DNA from 2 places in the Gordonia jacobaea genome. Region 1 is predicted to be linked to the other one. Evidence: riboswitches for the same ligand, from Rfam matches in the RefSeq annotation. Region 1 holds a riboswitch; the other holds the start of a gene.
What was found. A riboswitch is a leader RNA that binds a small molecule or an ion and turns the genes downstream of it on or off. The one in region 1 is predicted to bind cyclic di-AMP.
Positions count from the first base shown of each region.

Region 2: another riboswitch for cyclic di-AMP. It lies ahead of ACRVY7_RS20145 (C40 family peptidase); the one in region 1 lies ahead of ACRVY7_RS03275 (transglycosylase family protein).

Region 1 is NZ_CBDRLS010000001.1:715,095-722,381, reverse strand. Features, by position in the region: gene ACRVY7_RS03300 (helicase-associated domain-containing protein) at 1-2,239, opposite strand, end outside; gene ACRVY7_RS03295 (hypothetical protein) at 2,308-2,511, shown strand; gene moaC (cyclic pyranopterin monophosphate synthase MoaC) at 2,530-3,066, shown strand; gene ACRVY7_RS03285 (MogA/MoaB family molybdenum cofactor biosynthesis protein) at 3,059-3,556, shown strand; gene ACRVY7_RS03280 (molybdenum cofactor biosynthesis protein MoaE) at 3,553-3,996, shown strand; gene ACRVY7_RS03275 (transglycosylase family protein) at 4,119-4,766, opposite strand; cyclic di-AMP (ydaO/yuaA leader) riboswitch at 4,774-4,954, opposite strand; gene ACRVY7_RS03270 (MoaD/ThiS family protein) at 5,214-5,462, opposite strand; gene moaA (GTP 3',8-cyclase MoaA) at 5,471-6,556, opposite strand; gene ACRVY7_RS03260 (flavin reductase family protein) at 6,553-7,116, opposite strand; gene ACRVY7_RS03255 (hypothetical protein) at 7,113-7,287, opposite strand, start outside.
Region 2 is NZ_CBDRLS010000006.1:215,158-222,444, reverse strand. Features, by position in the region: gene ACRVY7_RS20150 (DEDD exonuclease domain-containing protein) at 1-1,157, opposite strand, end outside; cyclic di-AMP (ydaO/yuaA leader) riboswitch at 1,816-2,000, shown strand; gene ACRVY7_RS20145 (C40 family peptidase) at 2,016-2,717, shown strand; gene ACRVY7_RS20140 (C40 family peptidase) at 2,872-3,951, shown strand; gene ACRVY7_RS20135 (peptidase MA family metallohydrolase) at 3,964-5,457, shown strand; gene ACRVY7_RS20130 (glycosyltransferase family 4 protein) at 5,470-6,588, shown strand; gene ACRVY7_RS20125 (AMP-dependent synthetase/ligase) at 6,637-7,287, opposite strand, start outside.

The DNA of each region.
Region 1 (7,287 bases):
GAGTGACGACGTGCCTGCTGGCCGAGCCGTGGGCGTCGACGTAGCCGACGAGTAGACGTCGGTTCGCACGAAGCGCCAATTGGATGAGGGCAGTGGTAGATTCGCCACCGCCGACGGCGCGTACCGGTGCGACGTCGGACTTTCCGGGAGTCGCCGGGGTTGCCCGCGTCGCCCTGTCGTGGGAGCGCATGCGGCTCACCACCGATTGCAGCTGTTCCGGGGTCGGCGTCGAGCGTCGGGGTGTCGGGCGTCGACGCCCCCGTCCCGACGACACGCGACTACCGCGCTCGCGCAGGTCGACGAGCGAGCCGGATGAATCCTCGCCCGCGGGAGCAAATCCCGCGTCCCGGAGTCGGTCGATGACCGTGCGAACCTCCGACGGCGAGATGGCCACCGTCGGTGCGAGTGCGCGCAGTGCGAGGTGTTCGGCTGCGTCGCTACGCAATACGGCGGCGAGCATCGTCGGGTCCTCGCATCGGATGAACGACGACGCGATGCCGACGCGGAGCTGCCCGTGCTTACGTGCGACGTCCTCGATCAGATAGGTCAGCGACTGCGGAACCGGCGTCGACGAATGGGCGGTGAACATCGTGAGCAGTTCGCTGCTGGTCTTGCCCGCGTCGAGAGCTCGTCGGACGCTCGCCTCGGAGACTCGATACACCGATGCGGCGCCGCCGGATTCGAGGTCGGCGACCAACTCGACCTGGTCGCTGAGCTCCGGGGTCATCGGGCCGGGAACGGTGAGCGTGAGGTCGGCCTGGGTCAGGAAGTGGTCGACGGGTTCTGGCAGCGCCTTACGCATCGCGGCGAGCACCTGCGAGTCGACGGCCTCGGGATCGGTGTCCGACAACGCGACTCGACCGATCGAGGTCAGTGACTGATGTGCGATCACTCCGAGGCTCTGTGCCTCGGCAAGCGTTTCGCCGACGACGCGCGGCGAGAGTCGACGTATCCGATGCGGATGTCGCCAGGCGAGTGATGCGGTGGCCGTATCGACGGAAAACGGTGTGGCACCGTCGAGTTCGGTGAGTAGGTCGAGGATGAGGTGTCGCTGCACGGGCGCGGTCGCGTCGTAGAGCTCCGACGAGAGCGCTGGATACGCGTTGCCGTCGCGGTCGGGCTCGCCGACCTGCCACGCGCGTCGCGGCATCGACAGCCACGCGTCGAGCAGTGTGGCCCACTGCCTTTCGGGCGCCGAGTGCAGCCAGGTATCGGCCGACGACGTCGGTGCGAACGTCTGCTCACCCCGATCTCCCGCCGGCGGCGGATCGGGAAACCCGACGTCGATGAGGCGTGCGTGGCCCAGGAGTTCGACGAGGAACGAGACGCGTTTCTGGTCCAGCCCGGTTACCTTTGCGAGCCTGCGCAATTCGCGGACACCGAGTGCACCCGAGCGCAGCACCGCGGCGGGTGCGCGCCCCAGTACGTCGAGCAGCGCCGTGGTGTGGCGGATGAGTTCGAGCGCCTCACCACCTGCGGCGGCGTCGACGGCTTTGGCACCGAACCGCAGTGACGCGTGTTCGTCGGCGAGGCCTGGGGGCGCGAGAGTGTCTGTGTGCAGCGGAGGTTCGCGGCGGATGAGCGCTGCGACCATCGGCGGTAGTTCGACGGTCTGGTCGTCGATACGTGCGAGGAGGCCGAGCGCGATGAGCCGAGCGACCGGACTGTCCGGATCTGCACCGGGCGCGGCGTCCCGACTTCGTCCGAGCGCGGGGCCTCGCGACAGTGTCGTCAGCAGATCACGCTGGCGCTCGTCGATGCCGTCGATCAGCTTCTGCACGTCGTCGGGCGTCAGGTGGGCGAGAGGGCCGGTGAGGTGCAGCGCTTTCCACGGCAGGGCCGAGGCGAGGTGTGCGCCCGCGGTGAGTGAATCGGCGACGCCCCAGAACACCGCGCGACGTCGCAGATCCTCGATGCGTCGGGTGATCTCGGCGGACCCGGCACGGTCCGACAGCGCCTTCACGAGTGTCTCGGCGTCGACGTTGGCGGGTACCCGCGCGACGCCCGGACCGGTGGAGAGCGCGATGAACTGCTCGATCACCGCCAGCGTCAGCAGATCGAGTTCCTCGCCAACGAGCGCGATAGACGCCGCGGCGAGCGCACGCTGAGCGAGCACCGAGGTGCCTTGCGGCGGTGGTGAGGCGAGGTCGGGGCGAAGCGACAGCAGATCGTGCAGGTCGTCGTCGGTGCGCGCGGCCAGATCGTCGGCCAGGCCGATCCGCTGGTCGTCCGTGCTCATTCGATCAAGTCTAGTGGTCGAACCAAAACAGCAGGCGAGTCGTCGGACAGCGGGTGGCATGGCACAATATGCCCGTGGCTGAGAAGGAAAAGAAGAACCATTACGTCGACAACGGCTGGCCTCGTCATGACGACGGCAGCGTCCCCGACCACGCGGTCTCGGAGTTCGCGGCGGAGATCCCCGGCGCACTCTCGCCGTTCGGCGATGTCGAGTTCCCGCTACCTGCCGACAAGGTCAACTACGTCCAACCGAAGACTGTCGTCAATCGCTGACGACGTGACGTCGACCTGATGCCTCCCCGGCACGCGAGCAGCCAAGACCAGACGTCGAATCCCTCTCGTCTTTCGCACCTCGACTCGACGGGTGCTGCGCGGATGGTCGACGTCGGCGACAAGACCACGACGCGACGACGCGCTGTCGCCGCAGGTACCTTTCACACGACCACCGAGGTCATCGACCTATTGCGCGATTCCGCGCTGCCCAAGGGCGACGTTTTGGCCACCGCCCGCATCGCAGGAATCATGGCGGCCAAACGCACCGACGCACTCATTCCGCTGTGCCACCAGTTGGCGCTGTCGGCGGTCGACGTCGACTTCACCGTCGCCGACGATCACATCGACATCGTGGCCACCGTCGAGACAGCCGGGAAGACCGGCGTCGAGATGGAAGCGCTCACGGCGGTCGCAATCGCAGGACTGACCCTGCACGACATGACCAAGGCCGTCGATCGACGCGCCAGCACGGGGGAGATCCGACTTCTCGAGAAATCGGGCGGCCGGTCGGGAACCTGGACTCGCGCCCGAGCGACAGACGAGAAAAATGACTGACGAGAAGCTCGTGGCCCGCGTCGTCGTGGCGTCGACACGCGCTAGCCGCGGCCTCTACGTCGACCGCAGCGGCCCGATCATCGCGGAGTGGCTCACCGCCCGCGGATTCGTCGTCGACGAGGTCGACGTCGTCGCAGATGGCGCACCGGTCGGCGACGCGATCCGCGCCGGGATCTACGCCTCCGACGCGCTCGTGATCACCACGGGCGGAACGGGTCTCACCCCCACCGACCGCACCCCGGAGGAGACGCGAGCACTGCTCGACGTCGAGATCCCGGGTCTTGCCGACGCGATTCGCAGCTCGGGACTTCCGACGGTGCCCACGGCGATCCTCTCGCGCGGTGTCGCAGGCGTGGCCGGCCGCACGCTCGTCATCAACCTGCCGGGGTCGACCGGCGGAGTCCGCGACGGTCTCGACGTACTCGACGGCGTCATCGACCACGCGCTCGACCAGCTCCGCGGTGGCGATCACCCGCGGAGCGACGAATGACCGTGCGAGTCGTTAAGGCCGCTCTCGCCGCCGACCCCATCGACCTTCCGTCTCACGAACAACTCGTCACCGACGCCGCTGCAGGCTCGGCCGGCGCGGTCGTCGGGTTCGCAGGCGCGGTGCGCAATCACGACGGAGATCACGCGTCGGCGGTGACCAAGCTGTCGTACTCGTCGCATCCGAGCGCACCCGAGGTGCTCGCCGAGGTGGTCGCCGAGGTGTCGGCGTCGGTCGCGGGAGTGCGCGCTGTGGCCGTGTCGCATCGCGTGGGTGACCTCGACGTCGGCGACGTGGCTTTCGTCGTCGCCGTGGCGGCCGACCATCGGGCGCCCGCATTCGAGCTGTGCGCGCGCCTCGTCGACGAGGTCAAGGCCCGCCTGCCCGTGTGGAAGCACCAGGTGTTCGCCGACGGCTCCGACGAATGGGTCGGCTCGGCCTAGAGATTGGAAGTCGGCTCCGCCTAGAGATTGGAAAAGGACCCCGCACGGCCGTTATGGCGTCGTGCGGGGCCCTTCGTCTCGGGTTCCGGCGGTCAGTGCAGCCGGGACTCGGGCGAGATCGCTCAGGGGAGCGGGATCAGGCCCTTGTTCTGGTTGTAGATCTTCAGCTGGTCCGGGGTGAGCTGGTAGCCGCTGTCCTTGGCTGCCTTCCAGAGGTTCTTGACCTCGGGGCTGACGTTGGCGGCGTCGAGCGCGCCGTCGACCTGGCCCTTGACGTCATCGGTGCTCTTGGCCTCGGGAGTCTTCTCCAGCGGGGTCTGCGGCTGCGCCTCGGGCTTCACCTCAGGCTTGGGGGCCTGCAGCGGCTTGGGCGAGTCGGTGGGAGCGGTGCGCGGGGTCGAGCCCGACAGTCCGGTGCCACACACCGGCCAAGCGCCCTTGCCCTGCGATGCCAGCACGCGCTCTGCAACGGCGATCTGCTGCTCCTTGGAGGCCTGATCGGCGCTCGGTGCGTATGCGGTGCCACCGTGGCCCGCCCAGGTGCTCGGGCTGAACTGCAGTCCGCCCTGGTAGCCGTTTCCGGTGTTGATGGCCCAGTTGCCGCCGGACTCGCACTGTGCGACCTGGTCCCACTCGGAGTCGGAGGCTGCGTGCGCTGAACCGGTGCCGAGCAGAGCGGCTCCGCCGCCGAGTACTGCGCCGGTGAGGGCGACCTTCGCGAAGGTCTTGGTGGTCGTGTTGGTCGTCGACTTGCGATGACGTCCGGCCATGAGTTTTCTTTCCTCTCTCCACGCGCCTACGAAGTCAGCTGTCGGGTTCGAACGAGAGGTTGCTCGGTCCGTGGTCGCCGTGGCGGCCGGTGGACTTAACCCCAAGGGCATCCGGGTCTGGATGTCCGTATCTCCGTCGGAGATGTTGGGTCCCCCGTCCTCGTTCCTGAGTTTGTTGTTCGTCATTCGATCGGGGGAACGAGGCTTGGCGCGCCCGGTCGAATGTTGTGTTCTTTTGGCTGTCCTGTGATCTCCCTGGAGGAGACTGTTCGTACAGTACGACGGATGCGCCGCTGAATCACCCTCGTCCGCAAGTTGTTTTTTGGGCTGCGCGTGGGACTTTGGACCCAATTTCGTCGTCATCGCTGCTCAACCCGACGATGGTCGGTTCGTGTCCATCCCGTTATCGGCTCGTTATGTGACTAAGGTCACATGGCGTCGAACGTCTCAGCCGCCGGCAAATGGCGGTAGAACGTCGATCGTCTCGCAGTCGCCGAGAGGTGTCGTGCGGTCGCAGACGGCGATCGCGTCCCGCAGATATGAGCACCGGGCGAGCACGCGCGTGAGGTCGGGGTGGTCGACAACCAGGGCGCGTTCGAGGTCGCCGAGCGTCGCGTCGGCCGGCACGTCGATCTCGGTCAGATCGGTGCCCGCGGCGGCACGTGCGGCCGCGAAGAACCGAACGGTCAGCGTCATCGAGTCGCTCACCCTCCGATGGCCGACATCGGGCGGTCGGGTTGACGAAAGTCCGTGGTGTTCACCGCATGTCCCGCGGCCTTGTGCCACATGTCACCGCGCCAGCGTCGCGCGATCTCGGCGTCGAGGGCGGTTGCGCTGAGCCCACCGCGCAGCGCGGGCATCAGTGACGTCTCGGCGTCGGCGAACAAGCAGTTGCGCAGGGCGCCGTCGGCGGTCAGTCGGGTGCGGTCGCAGTCACCGCAGAATGGCCGCGTCACCGACGCGATCACCCCGACGCGGGCTGTCTGTCCCGTCGGGTCGGTGTGCCCCCGCACGAGCCACGTGGCCGCCGGTGCCCCGCCGCGCGGGCGGGGATCGGGATCGAGATCAAACGTCCGACGCAGCGTCGTGAGGATCTCGTCCGCCGTGACCATCGCGCCGCGGTCCCACCGGTGATCGGCGTCGAGCGGCATCTGTTCGATGATGCGCAGCTGGTAGCCCTCGTCGAGGCAGAACCGCAGTAGGTCCGGTAGGCCCGCGAGGTCGTCACGGTTCGGCACGACCGCGTTGACCTTGACCGGCTGGAGTCCCGCGTCGCGGGCTGCGGCGAGCCCGTCGAGTACGTCGGAGAGCCGGTCACGGCGAGTGATCTGCGCGAAGCGGGCGGGGTCGATGGTGTCGAGCGAGACGTTGATGCGATGCAGGCCCGCGTCGGCCAGTGCTCGTGCGCGGTGTCGCAGCCCCAGACCGTTGGTGGTCAGCGCGAGTTCCGGCGCTTCGGGCATGTTCGACGCCGCGGCGATCAATTCCTCGAGGTCGCGGCGCAGCAGCGGTTCGCCGCCGGTGAAGCGGATGCGTCGGATACCGAGGTCGCGCACGGCGACGGTGAGCACCCGCACGAACTCGTCGGTGGTCAACAGATCCTCGGACGGCAACCAGTCCAGACCTTCGGCAGGCATGCAGTAGGTACAGCGCAGATTGCAGCGGTCGGTCACCGATACCCGCAGATCAGAGGCAACGCGACCGAACGTGTCGAGCAATGGCCCCGACGACGGCGCGTCGTCGCGTGTGGAGCGCGGGGTGATCGGAAGTCCGAGGTCGATGATGCTCATGTCGGCCCGGTCGTCGTCGGTTGCAGTCGCGGGCGTGCTTCGAGCGCACGGAACGTGCTGGCGTGAAAGACGAGCGGTTCGACGTCCGGATCGCAGTCGAGTGCGTCTATCTGCAGCAACACGACGGTGTGATCGCCTGCGGGTACCTCGCTGTGAATGTGGCAGGACAGTTGCGCCGCGGAGTCGGGCAGGAACAGCGCGCCGTCGTCTGTGGCCTGCGGGGTGGTGCCGTCGAATCGATGTTCAGCGGGCCCGGCGAGTTGACGACACAGCGCCGACTGCGTGTGCGAGAACACGCTCACGCCGAGCGCGGGTGCCTCGCGCAGCCGCGGCCACGTCGTCGAGGTGTTCTGTACGCAGACCGAGACCAGTGGTGGGTCGAGTGAGACTGTCGTGAACGCCGACGCCGCCATGCCGAGCGGGGCGTCGGCGGTGCCGAGGCAACACACCGCGACAACTCCGGTGGGAAAGCAGCTGTATGCACGCTTGAGTGCGCCGGGCTCGGACACCGGCGACAGAGCACCGAACGCACTGCGGCTCGCGTCGCCCTGACTCGTCATTTCACGCGCCGCCCGGAGCGGAGCGCGTAGACGATGCCGAGGAGGAAACCGATCGGAGTGCACATCGCCAGCAGGTAGACCCATGTGGGAGCGGTACCGCCATCATCGACGGCAGGCATCACGAACAGCACGATCAGCGCGACAATTCCGACGCCGAACACGATCCCCGCG
Region 2 (7,287 bases), on a different contig from region 1:
GGGAGGCGACACCAATGATGGGTGGCGGTCGCGCCGAGGCGGGTCGTGCAGGTTCGCAGTCCTGCGGCGTGTGCGATGAGGTCGGCGATCGCGGTCGCCGTGGTGCGCTTACCGATCGGCCCGATGCTTATCTCTCCCGGCGTGCGGGCCACACGCAGACGGGCGAACCGTTCGTTGCTCAGGGTCACCCACCAGCCGCGGTGGGGTTGCGTCGAGCGTCGGTTGTACGCCGGGGCGTGTGCGGCGAGCAATCGGAGCTCGCGAACTCCCGCCTCGAGTGCGTGCGCGCATTCGACGTGGTCGACGCGTTCGGCGAGCATCACCATCTCGCCGATCCTGCGTCGGGGATCGGCTCCGGAGAAATAGGACCTCACGCGTCGACGCAGATCCGATGCCGTGCCGACGTAGAGGACCTCGTCGCTGGGGCCACGGAACAGGTAGACGCCGGGACGCGCGGGGATTCGGTCGGCCAGGTGCCGCTTTGCGCGCAGCCGCGGATCGGTGCGTGGCAGGTAGCGGGTGAGTTCGCGATAGCTCTGTACGCCCTGATTCCCGACGCGTTCGAGAAGGTGGTGAAAGACCTCGACGGTCGCGCGGGCATCGTCGAGAGCGCGGTGCGTCGGGCGGACGGTGACGTCGAACAGATCGGCCAGAGCCGACAGGCGCACCGTCGGCGCCTCGTCGCGTCCGAGGATGCGTCTTGCCATGGTGACCGTGCACAGCGTTGCACTGAACGGCCACTGCAGGTGTAGGCGCAGCGCGTTCTGCCGCAGGAACGACATGTCGAACCGGGCGTTGTGCGCGACGAGAATCGATCCGCGCGCGAACTCGATGAACGACGGCAAGACCTCGTCGATGCGTGGCGCGTCGTAGACCATCGCCTCGGTGATCCCGGTGAGCGCGACGATCTGCGGTGGAATCGGGAGTCCCGGATCGACGAGTGTCGCGAACTCGCCGAGTACCTCGCCGCCCCGAATCTTCACCGCGCCGATCTCGGTGATGCGGTCGTTGGCGGCACTGCCGCCGGTTGTCTCGAGGTCGACGACGACGAGCGTGGTGTCGAACAGGGACCGATCAGAGAACTCGTTGTCGAGAGTGCTCTCGAGGTCGGCGCTCGCGAGGTCTGAGAACGAGAGCTGATCGCCACTGGATGTCACGTCGCGAACAATAGTTCGAACCACCGACACCGCTGATTCGTTGCTGGTGAGGCGTGTGTTCCGGATGTGGCGATTCGTCGCCAACTGGTTTCGGGTCCCGGGCCTCCGCGACTCGGTCGGCCGGACTTGTCGGTGGGGGTGCCTAGTCTCGCGGTGAGAAGGAGGCAGTGGTGCGCGTCGCCGCCGGGAGGAGGGGAAGCCTCCCGGCGACATGCGCATCCCGAGGATTTCACACCACTGAGACGGAGATCACATCATGGACATCGATTGCAGCACCTGCCCCGGTCGTGAACACGCCTGCGACGGCTGTGTGATGACAGTGCTTTTCGGCCCGCTGAACAGCCAGGATGGCAGCGCCGGGTGGCGACGAGGGTGGCCCACCGGCACCCGAGATAACGACGCCGAGATCCACGCCGCCATAGATACATTCACGGGCGCTGCAATGGCCTCCAACGTCGATGCACGATCTGCAAGAGCAAGCATCTGCGCAGTTCAAGCGGCCAGTTCGTCGTCCGAATCGCCGACATTGCGTGCCGGCTAGGGTGCGGAGGTCGAACACGCTGTTTGTCGGTTAGTGGACAGACACGCATCCGGTTTCGTAACCTTTCCGAGACCTTTGCGAAGCGTCCCGCTCCAACAGGAGAGGTTCGCAGGGGTCACCGCTCAATCGCCGAGGCTACGAGTCTCGGCGTACCGGGGAACCACTCATTTTTTCGGAGCTTTCCGAATGGGGGTGAATCGCGCTCTCGATCCGGGTGTTCGCACTCGAATCGCATGCGCGTAGGGCCATTTCTTCCGGCCCGAATCCGACAGCTAACCCGGTCGGCGGTAGAGGGAGAACAAAGGAGAACACCCTTCGTGGCCAAACATCGTTTGGAACAGCCCGACCGCGGCAAGGTCGCAAAGAAGGCGGTAATCGCCGGGTCGATCACGTTCGGCTCGCTTGCCGCTGTCGCTGGTCCCGCTCTGGCCGCGCCGGTCACCGTGCCCAACGTCGGCACGTTCGAACTTCCCGGCGTCGACACCAAGCAGATTCCGGCACAGTTCCAGCAGCAGAAGGCGCCGGTCGTCAAGAAGCAGGATGTCGCGAAGTCGCCCGACGCCACAGTCGAGATCCCCAACGTCGGCAAGTTCACGCTTCCGGGTATCAGCGACAACCAGATCCCACAGCAACTTCGGCCGCGTGGCGGAGCTCCGCTGCTCGCCCCGACGCAGACCGCAGGCGAGAAGGCCGTGCGCGCCGCTGAGACCAAGATCGGCGCCCCCTACTCGTACGGTGCTTCCGGACCCAACGCCTTCGATTGCTCCGGCCTCACCAGTTGGGCCTTCCGTCAGGCAGGCCTGACGATTCCGCGCGACAGCTACGGACAGCTCGGCGGTGGCACCGCGGTCGCCTCGCTGGCGAACGCGAAGCCCGGCGACATCCTGGTGTTCAACGGTGGCGGACACGTTGGCCTCTACATCGGCAACGGACAGTTCATCCACGCATCGACCTACGGCGTCCCCGTGAAGAAGGACGTCGTGAAGAATTGGAGCTTGGTCGGTATCCGTCGCTACTGAGCGACGAGATCGACAGAGTTCGTGACGGCGGGCAGATCACGCGTTGACGCGTGATCCGCCCGACCGGCAGTAGCCGCCGCAACGCTCACGTTAGGGTGGAGCGCGGTGCACCGGTCTGCCACGTGGAGGCCGGTCGCTGCATGTGGTGAGGGGAGTGAACACAGAAGTGGTTGCGGGATCGCAGGCAATGGCGCATCGATCACGGGCGGCATTCGTCGTTGTCGTGACGGCGATGATCGTCGCTGTCGCACAAGTCTTCTCGATGGCGATAGCGGGTCCGTCGAGCGCGGAACCGACGCGCACACCCGACCAACTCCTCACTCAGTACAAGAAGCTGAGCACCGACGCCGAGAAGTCGTCGGAAGCGATGCACAACGCCCAGATCGAGTACGACAAGCAGCGCGGCATCGTGACCGCTGCCCGTAAAGACTCGACCGAGGCCCAGAAGGGCCTCGAAACCTCGCGGAAGACGCTGGGTTCGTACCAGAAGCGCGTCGACACGATTGTCCGCGCCAGCTACAAGGGTGCCCGGGTCAACCGTCTCTACGCGGTGCTCGTCAGCGACTCACCGCAGTCGTTGCTCGACCAGATGTCGGGCCTCGAGGTGATCTCGCGCCAGGCGTCGGCAGATCTCAAGGGCCTCAAGAAGGCTCGCGCCCAGATGGCAGCGGCGAAGGCGAAGGCCGATCGCACCGCCGCGGAGGCGACGACCGCCGTGTCGGCCGCCGAGCGCGTACGCGGCGACCTCCAGGCCAAGCAGGCCAACCTGCAGCTCCAGGCGGTTCAGGTGCGTGCCGTGTACGAGTCGATGACCGGCAAGCAACTCGGCGCACTTCGCGGCCCCAAATTCGATTTCGACCCCCGTGCCGTGCCGAAGGGTACGTCCGCCGCTCTCGCGGCCGTGCAGGCGGCGCTGACCCGCATCGGAGATCCCTACGTCTGGGGTGCCACCGGACCCGACTCCTTCGACTGCTCCGGGCTGATGGTGTGGGCCTACCAACAGGCCGGCAAGACGCTTCCGCGCTCGAGCGAGGCACAGATGGGCTCGGGAACGGCTGTCGACCGCGGCAATCTGCAGCCAGGCGACCTGATCATCTACTACCCGGACGCCCATCACGTCGGCATGTATGTCGGCGACGGTTACGTGATCCACGCGTCGACATTCGGTGTGCCCGTCAAGGTGGTACCGATCGACCAGGCCGGGCCGTTCGCGGCCGCGCGGCGATACGCCTGATGCGCGGACAGCGTGCACGCTGAGGCCTCGGCCGCGCGCGTCGCATGTGTGCTTCTCGCTGCCGCGACACTCGCAGTGGGTGCGTCGGCCTGCTCGTCGGATGATCAACCGCGGCAGGCGACCTCGTCGTCTGTCACGACGACGACCACGAATCCCAACGTCTATCTGCAGGAGCGGTCGGAGGGCGTCGCGCAACTCCTCGACGACCTCACCCGCGCTGTGACGGATGGCGATCGCGCTCGCCTCGACTCGCTCCTCGACGCATCGACGCCCCCGACGTTCCGCGACTCCCTGACCGTCGCGGCCCAGAACCTGTCCGGACGGGATTTCTCCGGAACGGGCACCTCCACCGCGTCCTCGGCCGCAGCGTCGCCGCCGTCGGCAAACTCGCCGTCGCCATTCTCGCAGTCGCCGTCCTCACCGACCACGGCTGTGCCCGCGCGCGGAACCACACTGAAGCTCAAGGAGTTCGGCTACCAACTCGCGTCGACGCAGGGCGCCGAGACCCAGGTGCCCGCAGAGGTTGCTGCTCGACTCGAATCGCAGGGCAGCACCGACTCGTGGGTCGCGCCGGTGCAGCTGCGGTATGCGCTCGGCGGTGCCAATACGCCGGGAGTCGACGAGCCGACGGTCACGCTTGATCGCGAACTTGTGGTGGCGCGATACGGCGATGGGTGGAAATTGGTCGGCGACGCAACGCTTCTCGGTGACGACGCCCCGGCAACCCAGCTCTGGGACCTGCCGGGTCTCGAGGCCACGGACGTGCTCACCGGGGGAGGGCCGTCGACGGTGGTGTCGTATCCGGGTACCGACGTCATCGTGGATCGGACGCGAAGCTCGCTGCGTCAGGCGGTATCGGCCGTCACCGCCTTCTGGGGTTCGGAGTGGCCGCGACGCGCCGTCGTGGTCGCAACCGCGACACCGGACGAGTTTTCCGCGATAGCGCACAGTTCTGCGACCGATACCTCTGCCGCCGCTGCGGCCACCGTGTTCGATCGCGTCGAGGGTGACACGGTGATCGGTCAGCGCGTCGTCCTCGCTCCGTCTGCCAACGACCTACCCGCGCCCGCGCTTGCGGTGGTGCTGCGGCACGAACTCACCCACGTCGCGGCGCGCTCGGTGACCGCGAAGGATGCGCCGCTGTGGATCACCGAGGGTGTTGCCGAGTACGTCGGCCGCAAGGGAACCTACGTGCGCCTCGACGACGCCGCACCGGATCTCGCCGCGCAGGTGCGCGCCGGGCAGAGTCCCGACGCGCTGCCGTCGGATCAGGATTTCGGTGTGGCGACAGACAAATCGGCTCTCGCATACCAGTCCGCGTGGGCGCTCGCGGCCTACGTCGCCGACCGCTACGGTGAAACACGTCTGAAGGCCCTCTATCGCGGGGTGGCGGCGTCGGGAGATGTCGGCAGGCAGGACAACGCGATCGCAACTGCTCTCGGTGTCGATCGCAACCGTCTGATCGCCGACTGGCGCAGATGGCTCGCGGAACAGGTTCCGGGATAAGGAGTACGGTCCGTGCGTCGAACCCTGTTGGTGACCAACGACTTTCCGCCGCGGGCTGGTGGGATTCAGTCGTATCTGCAGAATCTCGTCGACAGGTTGCCGCCCGAGGATATCGTTGTCTACGCGCCCCGATGGAAGGGCAGCGTGGAATTCGATGCGCGACAACCGTATCGCGTCCATCGGCACCGGACGACGCTGATGTTGCCCACGCCATTCGTTGCGCGTCGCGCCGCCGAGATCATCCGTAGCGAGGGTATCGAGACCGTGTGGTTCGGTGCCGCGGCGCCGCTCGCGGTGATGGCACCCACGATGCGAAGGGCGGGCGCCCAGCGCGTCATCGCCTGCACCCACGGCCACGAGGTGGGGTGGTCGATGCTGCCGGGTGCCCGACAAGTGCTGCGCCACATCGGAAATCACACCGACGCGATCACCTACGTGAGTAGATACACCCGGAATCGCTTCGCTTCGGCCTTCGGGCGCGCCGCCGCGCTCGAGTACCTCCCGCCCGGCGTCGACACTGATCGTTTTGCTCCGAATCCTGTTGCCCGCGAAGAGTTTCGCGCACGGTTGGGGCTCGGCGACGCCCCGACCATCCTGTGTCTGTCGCGATTGGTGCCACGCAAGGGGCAGGACATGCTCATCCGTGCCCTGCCGTTGATCCGCAAGGAGATGCCCGACGTGGTGCTGGTCATCGTCGGTGGTGGACCGTACGCCGACACACTGCACCGCCTCGCCCGCGAGGAGGGGGTGGCCGATCAGGTGATCTTCACCGGTTCTGTTCCGGCAGAAGATCTTCCGGCTTACCACAACATTGCCGACGTCTTCGCCATGCCTGCGCGCACACGCGGCGGCGGCCTCGACGTCGAGGGATTCGGGATCGTCTACCTCGAGGCGTCGGCAACGGGTGTGCCCGTCATCGCGGGACGCTCCGGTGGCGCGCCCGAAACCGTCGTCGAGGGGGAGACGGGCACCGTTGTCGACGGCCGCGACGTCCCGGCGATCGCGTTGGCCGCACTGGCGATGCTCACCGATCGTTCGGCGTCTGCCGCGATGGGCGCCAACGGGCGCGTTGTCGCCGAAGGCAGATGGCAGTGGCGACATATGGCAGCGCGCCTACAGCAACTGCTGTAGACGCGCCTGCGTGATGTCGGTCTGCGTGATCTCGAGCCGCGTGCGCTTCTACTTGGTGTAGAGCGCGTCGATGTCGTCGGCGAATTTGTCGACGACCACGTTGCGCTTGACCTTCAGCGTCGGAGTCATCTCGCCGGTCTCCTCGGAGAAGTCGGACGGCAGGATGCGGAACTTCTTGATCGCCTCTGCGTGCGAGACCGTCTTGTTCGCCTCGTCGACGGCGGCTTGAACTTCGGCGCGCAGCTTGGGGTCGTTGATGAGGGATGAGACGTCGGCGTCGGACGGGAGGCCCATCCGCTCCTTCCAACCGGGGAAGGCTTCGGGGTCGATGGTGATGAGCGCCGAGATGAACGGCTTCTGATCGCCGACGACGACTGCCTGCGACACCAGCGGGGCGGAGCGCAGTACATCCTCGAGACCTGACGGCGAGACGTTCTTGCCGCCGGCGGTCACGATCAGTTCCTTCTTACGGCCGGTGATGGTGATGAAGCCCTCGGAATCGATGTTGCCGAGGTCGCCGGTGTGGAACCAGCCGTCTTCGAGCGCCTGTGCCGTGGCGTCGGGATTGTTCCAGTAACCGTGGAAGACCACGCCGCCGCTCAGCAGCACCTCGCCGTCCTCGCCGATGCGAACGGTGTTGCCCGCCACGGGCTTTCCGACGGTCCCGATCTTGATCTCACCCGGGGTGTTCACGCTGAA